Regions from separate parts of the Stenotrophomonas sp. 116085_Sma genome, predicted to be linked through region 1. Evidence: riboswitches for the same ligand, from Rfam matches in the RefSeq annotation. Region 1 holds a riboswitch; the other holds the start of a gene.

The links. Region 1 has a riboswitch for glycine ahead of ACZK0Z_RS20060 (trimeric intracellular cation channel family protein). Riboswitches for the same ligand answer to the same signal wherever they lie in the genome.
Region 2: another riboswitch for glycine. It lies ahead of gcvP (aminomethyl-transferring glycine dehydrogenase); the one in region 1 lies ahead of ACZK0Z_RS20060 (trimeric intracellular cation channel family protein).

The regions. Positions count from the first base shown of each region.
Region 1 is NZ_CM151057.1:4,329,976-4,339,346, reverse strand. It holds gene ACZK0Z_RS20080 (DNA alkylation repair protein) at 1-285, shown strand, start outside; gene ACZK0Z_RS20075 (DUF6616 family protein) at 332-670, shown strand; gene ACZK0Z_RS20070 (hypothetical protein) at 761-1,018, shown strand; gene ACZK0Z_RS20065 (3-deoxy-7-phosphoheptulonate synthase) at 1,316-2,389, shown strand; gene ACZK0Z_RS20060 (trimeric intracellular cation channel family protein) at 2,601-3,218, opposite strand; glycine riboswitch at 3,303-3,406, opposite strand; glycine riboswitch at 3,420-3,509, opposite strand; gene ACZK0Z_RS20055 (GIY-YIG nuclease family protein) at 3,550-3,825, shown strand; gene ACZK0Z_RS20050 (nuclear transport factor 2 family protein) at 3,973-4,404, shown strand; gene ACZK0Z_RS20045 (hypothetical protein) at 4,408-4,863, shown strand; gene ACZK0Z_RS20040 (NAD(P)/FAD-dependent oxidoreductase) at 4,992-6,272, opposite strand; gene ACZK0Z_RS20035 (NYN domain-containing protein) at 6,396-7,175, shown strand; gene ACZK0Z_RS20030 (hypothetical protein) at 7,210-7,401, opposite strand; gene ACZK0Z_RS20025 (glutathione S-transferase family protein) at 7,481-8,101, shown strand; gene ACZK0Z_RS20020 (primosomal protein N') at 8,198-9,371, opposite strand, start outside.
Region 2 is NZ_CM151057.1:3,648,217-3,657,587, forward strand. It holds gene ACZK0Z_RS17080 (M15 family metallopeptidase) at 1-99, shown strand, start outside; gene ACZK0Z_RS17085 (M2 family metallopeptidase) at 540-2,504, shown strand; gene ACZK0Z_RS17090 (hypothetical protein) at 2,629-3,021, opposite strand; gene ACZK0Z_RS17095 (siderophore-interacting protein) at 3,091-3,987, opposite strand; gene ACZK0Z_RS17100 (multidrug effflux MFS transporter) at 4,127-5,353, opposite strand; glycine riboswitch at 5,655-5,757, shown strand; gene gcvP (aminomethyl-transferring glycine dehydrogenase) at 5,820-8,687, shown strand; gene ACZK0Z_RS17110 (VOC family protein) at 8,780-9,190, opposite strand; gene ACZK0Z_RS17115 (amino acid permease) at 9,331-9,371, opposite strand, start outside.

The DNA.
Region 1 (9,371 bases):
TCACCCTACCTGCGTCGCTTCGCCTGCGAAGCACTGCGCCCGCGTGGCGTGTGGGCCACGCACATCGCGTTGTTCAAGCAGCACCCGGACCATGCATTGCCACTGCTTGAAGCGCTGGCCGACGATCCGGATCGCTACGTACAGGACTCGGTTGGCAACTGGCTCAACGATGCCGGCAAGACCCAGCCGCGCTGGCTGCGCGATCTGTGCGCGCGCTGGCAGCGTGAACACGACGGCAGCGCCAACGCCTACATCCGCAGGCGCGCACTACGCTCGCTGCGGTAGTGCCGGCCGCTGGCCGGCAACCCTCAAACCCTCAAGGAAGAACCCCATGTCCCACATCTTCATCGAGCTCTACACAGCCACCCCTGCCTGGACTGCGCTCCCGCGTGACCAGCGCACCGCCTTCTTCGCCCGCATCGGCGCCGGCATGCAACAGTTCGATCCGGCCCGCATCACGCCGGTGGCGATGGGCCGCGTGGCCGCGGATGCAGCGCACGGCGGCAGCGAGCAGTTCCATGCTGTCTGGAGATGTGCGAGCCGGGAAGACGCCGATGCCCTGGTGGAAGGCATTGCCGCCACCGGTTGGCATCAGTACTTCGCCACCACCAATGTCGTCGGCGCGGACGATGGGATGGGGCAGCACCTGGCCGATCTGGCTGCCTTGTAGCGGCGCCTTCGGACGCGCATGGCACATGCGCCTGTCACCCGGACGCGGTAAACAGTGCACTGCCCCTGTCCATCCGCACGGAAGTCGATCATGCAGAGCACGCTCCAGGTAACGCTGTACGGCCCGCTTGGCGACACCCCGGCGCTGCAGCTGCCGCAGGTGGAAGGGCCGTCGGTGGCGATCCCGGAACCGCTCCTGCGGCGGCTGGTATCCGACCTTTACACCGCCCGTTCCCTGCTCAATCCCGAGCAGCTGGATGAGGCCCGGCAGGAACTGGGGCGCGTGCTGGAGCGCTGGGCCGACATCCATGAAGGCCTGCTGCTGGACGTGGAAGTGCATGGCAGATGAGCGACTTCGCGTGCCTGGCGCCGCATGGATGGCCCAGGTGCGCGACTCGCTGAACCGCGCCCCCAGTTGCGGATGAAACATTTTGCACTGCGCAGAAGCTGTGCTATCAATAGAACCCATGAACGCAGCCCCCACCAGCTTTTACTGGTATTACTTTCCGAAGCCACTGGCGGAGGAAGGACTGCGCTCACCCTGAAGAAAGCTTCAGACGCATTCCCGAAAGCCGCCAGCGAACCTGGCGGCTTTTTTCATGCCGCCACGCTGGGGACCCCCAACGTTCCGGAGACCTCCCCCCCAATGCCCCCGCACACCGACGACCTGCGTATCCGCACCATCGAACCGCTGACACCGCCTGCCCAGCTGCTGGCGATGCTGCCGTGTGACGATGAAGCCTCCGACACCGTCAGCGCCTCGCGCGCGGCCCTGCACCAGATCCTGCATGGCCGTGACGACCGCCTGGCGGTGGTGGTCGGCCCGTGCTCGATCCACGACCCGCACGCCGCCATCGAATACGCCCAGCGCCTGAAGCCGCTGCGTGACGCACTGGCCGGCGAGCTGGAAATCGTCATGCGCGTGTACTTCGAGAAGCCGCGTACCACGGTGGGCTGGAAGGGCTTGATCAACGATCCGGACCTGGATGGCAGCTTCAGGATCGACAAGGGCCTGCGCATCGCCCGTGGCCTGCTGCGCGACATCAACAAGCTGGGCCTGCCGGCCGGCGTCGAGTTCCTCGACGTGATCTCGCCGCAGTACATTGCCGATCTGGTGGCCTGGGGTGCCATTGGTGCGCGCACCACCGAAAGCCAGGTGCACCGCGAACTGGCCTCGGGACTGTCGTGCCCGGTCGGCTTCAAGAACGGCACCGATGGCAACGTGAAGATCGCCGCCGACGCGGTGGGTGCGGCCTCCAATCCGCATCACTTCCTGTCGGTCACCAAGCAGGGTGGCACCGCCATTGTTTCGACCACCGGCAACCCGGATTGCCACGTGATCCTGCGCGGTGGCAAGCAGCCGAACTACGATGCAGGCAGTGTGGCCGAGGCCTGCCAGGCGCTGGCCAAGGCCAAGCTGCCGACGCGCCTGATGATCGACGCCAGCCATGCCAACAGCCTGAAGAACCCCGAGAACCAGCCGAAGGTGATCGAAGAGATCGCCGTTCAGTTGGAAGACGGCGAACAGCGCATCGTCGGTGTGATGATCGAGAGCCATCTGGTCGGTGGCCGCCAGGAACTGGTGGAAGGCCAGCCGCTGGTCTACGGGCAGAGCATCACCGATGGCTGCATCGACTGGGACACCACCGTGACGGTGCTGGAGCGACTGGCTGCGGCCGTGCGCGCCCGTCGTGAAGTGAAGGTGTCCGAAGCCGCCTGATGGAAGCCGCCTGAGTGCGGCATGTGTGTGGATGGCGGCCAGCGCCTGCGGGGGTGCGGCCGCGATCAGGGTCGGTCGGAGTTGGAGGCCGACCCGTCCGCACCGGCGATGCGCCTGGCGCTGCGTATGTGCGACAGCGCCAGGTACATCGCCGGGGTGGTGCAGGCTTTGACTGGTAGCGCCGGGCCATGCCCGGCGAACACGCCATCGTTCAATGCACCTCGTCGTGATACACGAACTTCGGCATTTCCCAGCGGTAGTGGATCGCCAACAGGCGCAGCGCAAACCCGCCACCGAGGCAACACAGGATCGCGGTGGCGTCGGCCACGCCCCAGTGCAGCAGCAACAGATACGCCGCGCCGGTCAGCAGCGCGATGATCGCGTACAGCTCCTTCTGGAAGATCAGCGGTACTTCGTTGCAGAGGATGTCGCGCAGCACGCCGCCGAACGCACCGGTCAGCATGCCGGCGATCAGCACGATCGGCATCGCATGGCCCGCTTCGCGTGCGATCGAGCAGCCGATCAGGGTGAAGGCGATGAGGCCCAAGCCATCGAGCACGAGGAAGGTACGGCGGAAGTGGTGCATCCAGCGCGCCACCCATGTGGCGATCAGCGCCGCGCACACGGTGAAGCCCAGGTACTCGGGGTGCTTCACCCAACCCAGCGGGTAATGGCCGAGCAGGATGTCGCGCAGCGAACCGCCACCGAGGGCGGTGACGCAGGCGATCATGACCACGCCGAACAGGTCCATGCGGCGGCGGCCGGCGGACAGCGCGCCGGTCATGGCTTCAGCGGAAATGGCGATCAGGTAGATGATGGACAGCAGCATGGGGCAGGCTCCGGGCGCGGTGGGGCCGGCCATGCGCGACTACCGCCACTGCCTGCGCAATGACGGGACGACGATGACCGGTGCCGCTCCCGCTGTCCTTTTGCCTGAGAGTTCAGCGGCGTGGGCCGCGTGCCCCTTCGGCGGATCGTCCCGGGCATGCCCGGTGACCTCTCTCCAGCTCGGCGAGTCGAATGCATGGTTGGTGGGATTCCAGCCCACCGGCCTGAGCGATCATGGGAGCCTGCGCCTTCGGCGGGCGCCAGCGTGGCGCCTCTCTCCTGCATTCGGCCGTCAGTATATCCGCTGCAGTGCAGCACGGCATAATCCCGCCATGGCCCCGTCCCCCCGCCCGTGGTTCCTGTACCTGCTCGAATGCCGCGATGGCAGTTATTACGCCGGCATCAGCACCGATGTGGAGGCGCGATTCGCCGCCCACCAGGCCGGCAAGGGCGCGCGCTACACCCGGGCCCGGCCGCCACTGCGCGTGCTGGCCGTACGCGAATACCCGGACCGTTCCGCCGCCTCGCGCGCCGAGTGGCAGCTCAAGCAGCAGCCGCGCGAACGCAAGCTGGCCTGGCTGCAGGCGCCGGATCCCGCGCTTCTGTAGAGCCGAGCCCGTGCTCGGCTGTTGTTGCTGCTGCTGCCTGATGGTCAAGCCGAGCATGGGCTCGGCTCTACAGTAGATCCACGCCACGCGTGGATGGGCTACCCGGCCCGTGCGATGATCGCCTCGCGCCCAGCGCTGGAGACCCGGATGTCCACGATCGCCCTGCTGTTCGCCCTTTCCGCAGCCATAAGCCCCGCCGCCGACCCGGCCACCATCGAGGCCATCGAAGCCACCTGCCATGACTACGTCGACGGCCAGCTGGAGGCGGACCCACAGCGCGTCGCACGGTCCCTGCACCCGGACCTGGCCAAGCGCGCGGTCCTCGGTGATACACCCGATGAGCGCCTTGGCCTGCGCCGGATGTCGAAGGAAGAGCTGGTCTCACTGACGAAGCAGGGCGCGCTGAAGACCCCGAAGGAGCAATGGGACCGCCGCTGCACGGTGCTGGATGTGACCGGCAGCGCTGCCTCGGTGCGGCTGGAAACACCGTGGTTCGTCGATTACTTCCACATGGGGCGCTTCGGGCAGCGCTGGGTCATCGTCAACGCACTGTGGTACCCGAAGCCGAAGGCGCAGTGACTGATGCGTGCCGCCGGCAAGGCATGGATCTCCGTCGTCGTGCTGGTCGCCGGCATCGCGCTGCTGCCTGGCCTGCTGTACCTGCTCGGGCTGACGCTGGTCGAAGGCCGGCCGCAGCCGGCAGACCGTGTGCCGAGTGGTGTGGCTGCGTGCACCAGTGAACCACGAACGGGATACCAGCCGATGAACCCGTGGCGTTTCATCGCCCAGTTCTTCGACAAGGACGTGATGAAGAAGAAGGTGCCTGAAGTGGAGCGGGAGGCCTTCTGGATTGCCCGACGCCACCTGTGGCGGCAACCGCAGCAAGACATGCTGCGCTGGCATCTCAGCAGCACCGCATTGACGATCTGGATCACCCGGCATTGGAGTACCGCGCAGATTGCCGACACCGCGAGAAAAGAGGATTTCTGCCGGGCATGGTCGAAACGGCGGGTGCCGGGCGGCCCGATGAGGAAGTAGAGCCACGCCATGCGTGGCTGAGCCCCATGCGGCCTGCACAGGCGCTCATCCACGCATGGCGTGGATCTACTGCAAGGGGTCAGAGCCCTTTCCTGCGGAAAGGGATCCGACCCCTGTTGCGTGCAGCCCTACCGCTTCGGCCGCCGGTCGTCGCGGTCATCACCGAAGATGATGCGTGCGCTGCGCTGGTAGCTCCAGTACGCCACCGCCCAGTTCAGCAGCACCACGATGCGGTTGCGGAAGCCGATCAGGAAGAACACGTGCGCGGCCAGCCAGAACCACCAAGCCAGCACACCAGATAACTGCAGCCGGCCCAGGTGCACGATCGCGGCCATGCGGCCGATCGTGGCGAGGTTGCCGTAGTCGGCGTACTTGAACGGACCGGGTTCGGGCTTGCCGTGCAGGCGCGCGCGGATCACCTCGGCCACGTACTTGCCCATCTGCTTGGCCGCGGGCGCCACACCGGGCACCGGCTTGCCATTGGCCTGGTTCAGCGCGGCCAGGTCGCCGGCCACGAACAGCTCCGGGTGACCGGGCAGGGTCAGGTCCGGTTGCACCTGCACGCGTCCGGCGCGGTCCAGCGGCACGTCCAGCGTGCGCGCCAGCGGTGAAGCGGCCACGCCGGCGGCCCACACCACGGTGCGTGCCGGCACGAACTGATCGCCGAGCTTGAAACCCTGGCTGTCGATGTCGCTCACCGGGGTACCCGTCAGCACTTCCACGCCGAGCTTTTCCAGCTGCCGGCGCGCCTTCAGCGAAAGGACTTCCGGGAACGAGGACAGCACGCGCGGACCGGCCTCGACCAGCCGCACCTTGGCGCTGGCCGGATCGATGTGGCGGAATTCATTACGCAGCGTGTGGCGCGCGATTTCGGCCAGCGTGCCGGCCAGCTCGACGCCGGTAGGGCCGCCGCCGACGATGGCGAAACTCAGCCACGCCGCTTTCTTTGCCGGGTCCGGTTCGGCCTCGGCGCGTTCGAAGGCCAGCAGCAGCTTGCGGCGAAGTGCGATGGCATCGTCCAGCGTCTTCAGGCCGGGCGCATCATCGGCCCATTGGTCGTTGCCGAAGTAGGCGTGGGTGGCGCCGGTGGCCAGCAGCAGGCTGTCGTAGTCCAGCGCGCTGCCATCGGCCATGCGGATCTGCCGGGCCTGCTTGTCGATGACCACCACTTCGCCCAGGCGGACTTCCACATTGCGCTGGTGGCCGAGGATGTGGCGCAGCGGTGCGGCGATATCCGGCGCGGACAGGCCCGCGGTGGCCACCTGGTACAACAGCGGCTGGAACAGATGATGGTTGCGGCGGTCGACCAGGGTGATACGCATGCGCTCGCGGGCCAGGGCACGGGTGGCCCAGAGACCGGCAAAACCGCCGCCGACAACGACCAGGTGGGGAACGCGCTCGCGACTCATCGACTCACTCCAGTGGGGGCATTGGGGGAAGCGCCTGGCATCTTCGCACGGCGACCGCCTGTCACGTCAGCGCCCGCGTGGATCGGCGATACTCGGGTTCAGGCAACCGCCCGCGAGGAGTCCATGAGCGAACCGGAAAAGCGCATCGCCCTGTTGATCGACGCCGACAACGCGCCGGCCTCGAAGATCGACGAAGTGCTGGCCGAAGTGGCCCGCTACGGCGTGGCCAACGTGCGCCGCGCCTACGGCAACTGGAAGAGCCCGCGATTGAAGGGCTGGGAAGCCGTGCTGCACGAATACGCGATCCGCCCGATCCAGCAGTTCGCCTACAGCAAGGGCAAGAACGCCTCGGACATGGCGATGGTGATCGATGCCATGGACCTGCTGTACGCGCGCAATCTGGACGGCTTCGCCATCGTGTCCAGCGATGCCGACTTCACCCCGATGGTGATGCGCCTGCTGACCGATGGCGTGAAGGTGTATGGCTTCGGCGAGAAGAAGACGCCGGAGCCCTTCGTCAATGCGTGCTCGAAATTCACCTATCTGGAAGCGCTGGGCCAGACCCATGCCAGCGTGCCGGATACCGAACAGGCGTCCAGCGAACAGGCATCGAATGAGCCGGTGGCCAACGACGATGCCCGGCCGCGCAAGAGTGGTGCGGAAATGCGCAGCGACACGCGGCTGGTGAAGATGCTGCGTCGCGCGGTGTCCTCGGCCGAGGGTGAGGATGGCTGGTCGCACCTGGGACCGGTCGGCAGCCAGATCGGCAACCAGGCCTCGTTCGACCCGCGGAACTACGGCTACGGCAAGCTCAGCGATCTGCTGGCGGCGATCGGCCTGTTCGAGCTGAAGAAGGACGGCAAGTCGTCCTACGTGCGCGCGCTGCCAAAAAAGAACCGGTAGTGCCGGCCACTGGCCGGCACATCACCCAAACGGGTCAGATCACCCGTGCTTCCGAATTCGCATAGCCGTCGGCGAACCCGGCGGCGAAATCCTCAACGCCGTTGAAGGCCAGCAGCAACAGGCCCGCACACAGCAGCAGATTGCGATTGGAGCGGCGGTAGCCCAGCACCAGCATCCCCAGCCCTGCTGCCAGCAGAACGTAGTTCAAAGCATCCCATGCAGTCACGTCGTCTCTCCCTGTGGATGGGCGTATCGTAGCGTTTCCGCGCCACCGTGGCGCACCGCTGCAGGCAAGGAAATCCGCAATGTTGAAGATCTGGGGCCGCCGCAATTCCAGCAACGTCCGCAAAGTACTGTGGTGTGCCGAGGAGATCGGCCTGCCGTATGAATCCATCGAAGTCGGTGGCAGCCATGGCGGCACGCAGACGCCGGAATACCAGGCGATGAATCCCAATGGCCTGGTACCGGTGATCGAAGACCACGGCCTGCCGCTGTGGGAATCGAACGCCATCGTGCGCTATCTGAGCGCACGCTACGCATTGGGCACGCTGTACGCCGAAGACCCGATGGAGCGCGCCCAGGCCGAGAAGTGGATGGACTGGAGCACCTCGCGGATGGCGCCGCTGTACAGCGACCTGATCTGGGGCATCATGCGCACCGCCCCGGCCGACCGCGACGAAGCGCGGATCAGCGCGGCCATCGTCCGTGCCGGTGACTACCTGGCGATGGCCGATGCCACCCTGGCCAGGCAGCCGTGGCTGTCGGGCGAAAAATTCGCGATGGGTGACATCCCGCTGGGCTCGCTGATCTACGCCTGGTTCGAACTGCCGATCCAGCGCCCGGAGCTTCCGCACCTGGCCGAATGGTACGCCCGCCTTCGCGAGCGTCCCGCCTACCAGCGCGGCGTGATGTCGCCGCTGACCTAAGCGAGAGCGTTCGGGGTCAGAGCCCTTTTCTGCGAAAAGGGATCCGACCCCAATACCGCGGGGTCGGATCCCACCCGACGGGTGGGCTCTGACCCCTCAATACAGATCCGTCGGATCCACATCCAGCGACCAGCGCACCTTGCGTGCTTCCGGCAGCGCGTACAGCTGTGGCACCAGCTGCCCGAGCACGCCGTGCAGTGGCGGCCGGTGCACGGCAGACAGCAGCAGCTGCGTGCGCTGGTAGCCGGCGCGCCGCGGCATTGGCGCCGGCATCGGCCCATACGCCTCCACCACGTTCTGCTCGCCCAGCAGCTGTCGCGCTGCCAGCAGGAACGCATTGGCATGCTCCACCTGCTGCGCTTCGGCGCGCATCAGCGCCAGATGCGCGAAGGGGGGGAATCCGGCGGCCTGGCGCTGGTTCAATTCGGCCTGTGCGAACGGGTGGTAGCCACCGCTGACCAGCGTTTCCAGCAGTGGATGCCCGGGGTGATGGGTCTGCAGCCAGACCTCGCCGGGATCACGTGCACGACCCGCACGGCCCGCCACCTGGATCAGCTGCTGCGCCAGTTTCTCGCTGGCGCGGAAGTCGGCCGAGAACAGGCCTTCATCAATGCCGACCACCACCACCAGGGTCAGCTTGGGCAGGTCGTGGCCCTTGGCCAGGATCTGCGTGCCGACCAGGATGCCGGGCTGGTCGCCCAGTTTCGCCAGCTGTTGTTCCAGTGCATCGCGGCGTGACGTGGTGCCGCGGTCGATGCGCACAACCGGAAAATCGGCGAAGGCGGCGGTGAGATGCTCTTCCAGGCGCTCGGTGCCGATGCCCTGCGGTTGCAGCGCCAGGCTCCCGCACGCGGGGCATGCCAGCGGTGCCGGTTGCCGCGCGCCACAGTGATGGCACTGCAGGCGACGGCCGCCGCCATGCACGGTCATCGGCGCATCGCAGCGGTTGCACGGTGCGGTCCAGCCGCAGTCGTGGCACAGCTGCACCGGTGCGTAGCCACGGCGGTTCTTGAACACCAGCACCTGCTGGCCGCGCTGCAGGTGCTCACTGATGCCGGCCAGCACATCGGCCGACAGGCCATCGTGCAGCGGCCGCTTGCGCACGTCGAGGATGCGCACGCGCGGTGGCCGCGCATCACCGGCACGCTGCTTCAGGCGCAGGTGGGTGTAGCGCCCGGCATAGGCGTTGTGCAGCGTTTCCAATGAAGGCGTAGCGCTGCCGAGCAGCACCGGGATGCCCAGCGCCTTGGCCCGCACCAGGGCGAAATCG
Region 2 (9,371 bases), 680 kb from region 1:
GCGGGCGGTCATGGCTTCCAGCTGAGCTATCCGCGCGACAACCCGCACGGCATCGTCTACGAACCGTGGCACTGGTGCTGGAAGCCGGCCAAAGGCTGAGCTCCTCGCGGCGGTCGGAAGGCGAAATTCATGGAGCTGTCCGGGTGGGTGGGCTGCGCAGGGTACGCCGCAAGCACGTCCCTGCAGGCTCGGTTGACGCATCCATGCGGTTCATGCCCCCGTCAGCGGACCCAACCCGCCTTCGACAGTTTTCCGCGGCCTGTTGGGACGACCGTGGGGTCGGATACGTTTATCGAAGGAAAACCGATCCGACACCATTCTTGTTTGTCGATACCTGACAGATGTGTCGACCAAGGTCGACACCTACCCACAGCACACGGAATCTGTCGGAGGTGGGGCAGTGTTGCTGTTGCTTCGGCCTTTGCCGTTGCTTGAAGGCCTCTGCGGGTGCCGGGCGCCGCCCGGCCGACTTCCGCCACTTGCGGTGGCAGCGCCTGCCCACTAGCCTTCGGCCGTCGTTCACCACCCAAGGACCGCCCGTGAAACACCGTCATCTCCTGCTGGCCTCGGCAATCGCCGCCGCCACGCTGGCCCTGGCCGCCTGCAAGAAGGAACCCACCCCAGGCACTGATACCGCCAGCAGCAGCGCTCCGGCCGGCGAAACCGCCGACCAGTTCGTGGCCCGCATCAATGCCGAATTCAAGGCCGCCTACCCGGAGATGACCTCGGCGCAGTGGCTGTCCTCCACCTACATCAACAGCGATTCCGAACGCATCGCGGCCAAGGCCAACGAGCGCTCGCTGACCCAGCTCAACAGCTGGATCGAGCAGGCCGCCAAGTTCGATGGCAAGCCGATGAGCGAAGACAGCAAGCGCGCCATCCACCTGCTGAAGCTGATGTCCTCGATGCCGGCGCCGCGCGACCCGGCCAAGCTGGCCGAGCTGACCCAGATCGCCACCCGCATGGAAGGCAGTTACGGTGCCGGCAAGTACTGCACCGATGCCAATGATCCGAACTCCTGCCGCCAGCTTGGCGAGCTGGAGCAGGTGCTGGCACGCAGCCGCGACTACGACAAGCAGCTCGATGCGTGGCAGGGCTGGCACAGCACCACCAAGAGCATGCGCGGCGACTACCAGAAATTCGTCGGCCTGGTGAACGAAGGCGCCAAGGGTATGGGCTTCACCGATGCCGGCCAGATGTGGCGCAGCGGCTACGACATGCCGCCGGAGCAGATCGGCCCGGAAACCGACCGCCTGTGGGAGCAGGTCAAGCCGATGTACGAGCAGCTGCACTGCTACGCACGCGGCAAGCTGGACAAGACCTACGGCAAGGACAAGGCCGAAGTGGGCAACGGCCTGATCGCCGCGCACCTGCTGGGCAACATGTGGCAGCAGGACTGGTCGAACCTGTGGGACCAGCTGGAACCGTACCCGGGCGCCGGTAGCCTGGACATCACCGCGGCGCTGGAAAAGCAGTACCAGACCAACCTGAGCGCGGCGCTGGCCAAGGCCGGCAAGGACGCCAACGTCACCGCGCAGTACAAGGCGCAGCGCGAGGCCGAACTGCGTACCGCCAAGCAGATGACCGAGCGCGCGCAGGACTTCTACGTGTCGCTGGGCATGCCGTCGCTGCCGCAGTCATACTGGGAAAAAACCCAGTTCATCAAGCCCGATGACCGCGACGTGGTCTGCCACGCCAGCGCCTGGGACATGAACATGGAAGGCGATGTGCGCACCAAGATGTGCATCAAGCCGAACGAAGAGAACTTCACCACCATCTACCACGAGCTGGGCCACATCTATTACGACCTGGCCTACAACCCGCTGCCGCCGCTGTTCCAGGGCGGTGCCAATGATGGCTTCCATGAAGCGATCGGCGACACCATCGTGCTGGCGATGACGCCCAAGTACCTCAGCTCGATCGGCCTGGTCGACGCGCCGACCGAGAGCCGCGAGGCGGTCATCAACAACCAGATGCGCATGGCGCTGTCCGGTGTGTCGTTCCTGCCGTTCGGCCTGATGATTGACCGTTGGCGCTGGGGCGTGTTCGACGGTTCCATCACTGCCGACAACTACAACAAGGCGTGGTGGGACCTGAAGGCCAAGTACCAGGGCGTGGCCCCGGCCAGCACCCGTGGCGAGGAGTACTTCGACCCGGGCGCGAAGTACCACGTGCCCGGCAACACCCCCTACACCCGCTACTTCCTGGCGCGCATCCTGCAGTTCCAGTTCTACAAGGGCCTGTGCGACGCGTCGGGCTACAAGGGCCCGCTGCATGAGTGCACCTTCTACGGCAACAAGGAAGCCGGCCAGAAGTACTGGGCAATGCTGAGCAAGGGTGCCAGCCAGCCGTGGCAGGCCACGCTGAAGGAGCTGACCGGTACCGACAAGCTCGATGCCGGCCCGATGATCGAGTACTTCACCCCGGTCAACGAGTGGCTGAAGCAGCAGAACGAAGGCCAGATGTGCGGCTGGCAGGCCAACGCGGCCCCGGCGGCGAAATGAGGAAAAGGGCGGGTCCGCAAGGATCCGCCCCTTTCCATGTTGTAGAGCCGAGCCATGCTCGGCTGTTTTTCAAGCGTGCTGCATGGCAAGCCGAGCATGGCTCGGCTCTACAGCATGCGTGCGATCAGCTGTTCTTCTTCGCCGCCATCGCCGCGGCCAGCTCGGCCTTGAACTCCTCGAAGGTCTGGCCCTTCTCCTTGGCTTCGGCCTGTGCGGCATCGCGCAGTGCGTCGGAGTACATCAGACGTACTGGCGTGCCATTGCGTTCGTGCAGCTCACCGGCCTGCATGATCAGCGCCAGCACCTGCGCAGCGCTCTCGCTATGGCCGGCAATGCGTCCATCCATGCCCAGCACCCATTCGCCGTCGCGGCGCACGACACCGGCCAGCAGGGTGCGCTGTGCATCGCGCAGTTCCGCATGCGGCTCCACCGGCGAGGCTTGGGCAGCGGCCTTGTTGGCGGCCTGCTTTTCCTGGCGACGGCGCTGGTCGCGGCGGGTCTTGGAGCTGGTGGACATGGTGCGGTACCGCTGCGAAAGGGGGGCGCAAGGATAGCGCACCCCGCCCACCACGCCGCTTCACGCCCCTCAGTCCAGCACTTTGCCGTGCCGCCAGTAGCCCATGAAGGTGATCGCGCGGCGGTCCAGCCCGCAATCGCGGACCAGATGGCGACGGATCGCCATCACCGCTCCCGCCTCGCCTGCCACCCAGGCATACAGCGGCCCGGCCACGCTGGCATCCGCCTGTTCCCAGAGGATCTGCGCGTCGACATCGATCTCCTCCAGTTCGTCACCGACAGACACCGCCGAGACCGCTGCCAGCCGCGCCTGGACCGCCTGCAGCAGCGGCTGGCCGTGGGCCGCCTGACCACGCGGCAACCAGACCAGCTCGGCCGTGGACGGCGCCTTCAGCGGCACCGCGTCGCCGGCCTGCGCCACTTCCAGCAGCGCCAGCGTGCGTGGCGGATCGGCCAGCGCGGCCAGTTCCTCGAGGATGCCAGCCACTGCCGGCAGCGCGGTTTCATCCGCCACCAGCAGCACCTGGCCGACACCCGCCGGCGGTTTCCATTCCCAGCCTTCGCTGCTGTCGGCACAGTCGGCATCGGGGGCCAGCAGCACTACGCGGTCGCCCGGCCGCGCGTGGATGGCCCAGCGCGAGGCCGGCCCCGTCTCGCCATGCAGTACGAAATCAACGTCGACCTCGCCCTGCTCGGCACGCAGCTGGCGGATGGTGTAGGTGCGCATGGGCGGGCGCTGATCGTCCGGCAGCGCCCGGTAGCGCGGATACCAGTCCTCGCCGCTGGGCACCTGCGGCACGTCCTGGCCGGGCAAGGGGAAGAACACCTTGATGCGCTGGTCCGGGCCTTCGGTCTTCATCCGCGCCACGTCGGCACCGGTGAACACCATGCGGTCCAGGGAAGGGGAAAGAACGCGGCGCTCTTTCAGCGCCACCTCGAACAGGCGGTAGGTCTGCTGCGCAGCCATGGGAACCTCATGCAACGACATCGGATCGGCTGGCTGTCGTGCATCCACGCACCGGCTGGCTGGAGTCCCCAGCCTAGTCCGGTCATTCCTCGCCGCAAGCCTTTCGGGCATCGCGGCCCGCCCTACCCCTGCGCGCTGCTCAATGGTCCGTGCAGGCTGCCTGCGCCGCGCGTTCACGCTGGTGTTCCCAGTACCAGAACACGAAGCCGGCAGCGAAGAACGCGGCCTGCCCCAGCGCCAGGTGCAGCGGGCTGGCACTGAGCAGCGGCGACACCACGCCCGCCACCACCGTGCTGATCATCAGCTGCACGAAGGCCTGCAGCGACGACGCCAGGCCACGCTGGTGCGGGTACATGTCCAGCACCGCCAGGGCCAGGATGGGGAAGATCAGCGACATGCCCATGCCGCCCAGGAAGATCGGCAGCACCGCCCACGGCAGCACGAACTGCGGCGACAGCGCCACGTAGCCGACATTCAGCAGCGCCGACAGCGCGCACAGGCTGAAACCGATGGCGACCTGGCGTGTGGGCGTGGTGTGCCCGGCCATGCGCCCGGACAGGAACGAGCCGGTGGTCATGCCGCCGATGGTGGGGATGAACAACCACGCGAAACCGCCCTCGCCCAGGTGCAGGTGCTGCATCACGAACACCGGCGCCGAGGAGATGTACAGGAAGATGCCGCCGAAACCGATGCTGCCGGCCAGCGCCAGGCGCAGGAAGCGCGGGTTGAAGCCGATGCGCACGTAGTCACGCAGCAGCACGCGCGGCGACAGCGGCACCCGCGCCTCGACCGGATGGGTTTCCGGCAGGAAGCGCGCGGTGGCCGCCAGCAGGACCAGTGCGAACACCACCAGGAACCAGAAGATCAGCGGCCAACCTGCGCCACTGAGCAGGATCCAGCCACCGATGATCGGTGCGATGGCCGGGGCGATGCCGAACAGCATCGACACCTGGCTCATCAGCCGCTGGGCATCGTGGCCGTGGTACAGGTCGCGGATCACCGCGCGGCCGACGATCATGCCGACACCTGCCGACAGGCCCTGCAGCGCGCGGAACGCCAGCAGCGTGCTCAGGTCGGTGGACAGCGCACAGCCGACCGAGGCGCCGACGAACACCACCAGGCCGCCCAGGATCACCCGCTTGCGGCCCCAGGCATCGGACAGCGGACCGTGCGCCAGGCTCATCAGGCCGTAGAACAGCAGGTACACGCTGATGGTCTGCTGCACCGCCACCTCGTCCACCGCCAGGCGCTGGGCCAGCTGCGGGAACGCCGGGAAGATGGTGTCGATCGAGAACGGGCCGAACATGGCCAGGCCGGCAAGCAGCAGGGCCATGCGGCGGGTGGAGGGGGCAACAGCGGCGGTCATGGAGGAAACGTCCGGCAGGGCCATGCGGGGCAAGCACGGCGGGCGCCGGTCCCGCAGCAACGGGGACGGCGCCAGATGAATTCGGGTATCCGCCCATCATAGGTGGGGATTGCGCTTGATGCCATGCAGCACTGCACAAAACGCACGGCCGGGCCATCGGCCATTCAGGCGCGGCGGTCAGGGGGCGGAGGCGGCCGCCGCGCCCGCAACGGGCTATAATCAGCGGGCAACACGGTGGGAGAAGCGGAACACCGCTGCCGAAGGCGCAACGCCCGTAATCGCTCAGGCCCGATACCACCCGTAACACAACTCTGGAGAGACCGGTTCGATCCGGCGCCGAAGGGGCACGAAGCTGCGGTTTTCCGCGCTTTTAAACTCTCAGGCAAAAGGACAGAGGGGCGCCCCGCAGACCGCCGACCGGCGGCTTGTGCCCGTGCGTGTGCCCTTTCCTGACGGATCCTTCGCCATGTCCCAGAACACCCCTTCCCTGCGTGAGCTCGAGCACCACAACGCGTTCGTCGAGCGCCACATCGGCCCCAATGACGCCGAGATCGCGCAGATGCTCGACGTCGTCGGCCACGCGTCGCTGGATGCGATGACCGATGCCATCGTGCCGGCCAAGATCAAGTCGCCGGCGCCGCTGGCGCTGCCGGAGTCGATGACCGAAGTGCAGGCACTGGCGAAGATCCGTGCGATCGCCGACAAGAACACCGTGCTGCGCAGCTTCATCGGCCAAGGCTACTACGGCACCCACACGCCGAACGTGATCCTGCGCAACATCCTGGAAAACCCGGCGTGGTACACCGCCTACACCCCGTACCAGGCGGAAATCTCGCAGGGCCGCATGGAAGCGCTGATCAACTTCCAGACCCTGTGCGCCGACCTGACCGGCATGGAAATCGCCAACGCCTCGCTGCTGGACGAAGCCACCGCCGCTGCTGAAGCGATGACCCTGGCCAAGCGTTCGGCCAAGTCCAAGTCGGACACCTTCTTCGTGCACGACGCCGTGCATCCGCAGACGCTGGAACTGCTGCGTACCCGCGCCGAGCCCATGGGCATCGTGCTGCGCGTCGGCACCCCGGCCGAAGCGCTGGAAGCGGAAGCCTTCGGCCTGCTGCTGCAGTATCCGGATACCTTCGGCCAGGTGGGCGACTACAAGGCGCTGGTCGATGCCGTGCACGCACGCGGCGGCCTGGTGGCCGTGGCCACCGACCTGCTGGCCCTGACCCTGCTGGCCGCCCCGGGCGAATGGGGCGCGGACATCGTGGTCGGCAACAGCCAGCGTTTCGGCGTGCCGTTCGGCTTCGGTGGCCCGCACGCCGCCTTCATGGCCTGCCGTGACGCCTACAAGCGCTCGATGCCGGGCCGCCTGATCGGTGTTTCGGTCGATGCCCAGGGCAACCCGGCCTACCGCCTGACCCTGCAGACCCGCGAGCAGCACATCCGCCGCGAGAAGGCGACTTCCAACATCTGTACCGCGCAGGTGCTGCTGGCGGTGATGGCCTCGATGTACGCCGTTTACCACGGCCCGGAAGGCCTGACCCGCATTGCCCGCCGCACCCATCGCCTGGCCTCGATCCTGGCCGCAGCGCTGCGCAATGCCGGCGTGCAGGTCGGTGGCGATTTCTTCGACACCCTGCATGTCACCGGCGTGCATGCCGATGAGATCCATGCCAAGGCGCGCGCCGCCGGCTACAACCTGCGCGCGATCGACAGCGACTCGGTCGGCATCAGCCTGGACGAAACCACCACCCGCGCCGACATCGTTGCCGTGGCGGCCGTGTTCGGTGCCTCGCTGGACGTCGACGCGCTGGATGCCAGCACCGCCGACGCGCTGCCGGCCGGCCTGCTGCGCCAGTCCGCGTTCCTGACCCACCCGGTGTTCAACACCCACCACAGCGAGCACGAGCTGCTGCGCTACCTGCGTTCGCTGGCCGACAAGGACCTGGCGATGGATCGCACGATGATCCCGCTGGGTTCGTGCACCATGAAGCTCAACGCCACCGCCGAGATGATTCCGGTGACCTGGCCGGAGTTCTCGCAGATCCACCCGCTGGTGCCGGCCGACCAGGCGCTGGGCTACAAGGAACTGATCGACACGCTGGAAGCGATGCTGGTCGAATGCACCGGCTACGACGCAGTCAGCCTGCAACCGAATTCCGGCGCGCAGGGTGAGTACGCCGGCCTGCTGGCGATCCGCGCCTACCACCGCTCGCGCGGCGAGGGCCACCGCGACATATGCCTGATCCCGGATTCGGCACATGGCACCAACCCGGCTTCGGCGCAGATGTGCGGCATGAAGGTCGTGGTGACCAAGACCGACGCCAACGGCAACGTTGACGTCGAGGACATCCGCCTCAACGCCGAGAAGTACAGCGACCGCCTGGCCGCGATCATGATGACCTACCCGTCCACGCACGGCGTGTTCGAGGAAGAGGTGGTCGAGATCTGCGAGATCATCCACAAGCACGGCGGCCAGGTGTACACCGACGGCGCCAACATGAACGCCCTGGTCGGCGTCGCCAAGCCGGGCAAGTGGGGTTCGGACGTTTCACACCTGAACCTGCACAAGACCTTCTGCATCCCGCACGGCGGTGGTGGCCCGGGCGTCGGCCCGTGCGCGGTCAAGGAGCACCTGGCCCCGTTCCTGCCGGGCAAGCTGGGTGACAACGGTCCGGTCGGCATGGTCAGCGCCGCCAGCTTCGGCAGTGCATCGATCCTGCCGATCAGCTGGATGTACATCGCGATGATGGGCCGTGAAGGCCTGCGCAAGGCCACACAGGTCGCGCAGCTCAACGCCAACTACATCGCCAAGCGCCTGGCCCCGCACTTCAAGACCCTGTACACCGGCCGCAACGGCCTGGTGGCGCATGAGTGCATCCTGGACGTTCGTCCGCTGGAGAAGACCAGCGGCATCGGCGCCGAGGACGTGGCCAAGCGCCTGATCGACTTCGGCTTCCATGCCCCGACCCTGAGCTTCCCGGTGGCTGGCACGCTGATGGTCGAACCGACCGAGAGCGAGTCGCTGCACGAGCTGGACCGCTTCATCAACGCGATGATCCAGATCCGCGAGGAAATCACCGCGATCGAAGACGGCCGCCTGGACCGCGAGGACAACCCGCTGAAGAACGCGCCGCACACCGCGACCGCGGTGACCGCCAGCGAGTGGACCCACGCCTACCCGCGCGAACTGGCCGCCTTCCCGCTGGCCAGCCTGAAGCAGAGCAAGTACTGGCCGCCGGTGGCCCGCGTCGACAACGTGTATGGCGACAAGAACGTGATGTGCGCCTGCATCCCGGTCGATGCCTACAAGGATGATGAAGTCGAGGCTTGATTCCTCGCTGCATCGGTAAAGAGAACGGCCCGCGCAAGCGGGCCGTTTTCATGAGGGTGTGTGGACCAAGGTCCACACCCACAAGCATCCGATCACGGGTCCGGCATCTGCCCCAGGCTCAGCTGCCACGACACGCCGAAGCGGTCCTGCACCCAGCCGTAGCGGTTGCTGAAGTCATAGTCGCCCACCGGCATCAACCAGTGCCCACCCTCGCCCAGCACGCGCGCGGCGCGCTCGAACTGCTCGGCACCGGAACACTCGACGAACAGCGAGATCGATGGGCTGAAGGTGAAGTCGTGCACGTCCAGGCTGTCGAAGCACAGGTAGTGGGTGCCACCCAGCAGGAAGATGGCCTGGCGGACCTGCCCAGGCACACCGGCACCGGCGCCCTCGGGGTGGCGCTGCAGGGCAAGCAGGCGGAAATCGGCGAAGGCTTCGGCGTACAGGGCCAGGGCGGCCTCGGCCTGGCCGGTGAACATCAGGAAGGGACGGCTGCGCAGCATGCGGTACTCCCGGTCGACGGGCCGGTGACGGCCCACGCAAGCAGGATTACACGCCGAATGTATGCCCTCTGTAGAGCCGAGCCCATGCTCGGCTGACATCTGCCCGAACGGCAGCCGACCGTAGGGTCGGCTCTACGGGATCACGCCTCGCGCATGCGCCGGGCGATGGCACTGCCGGCCG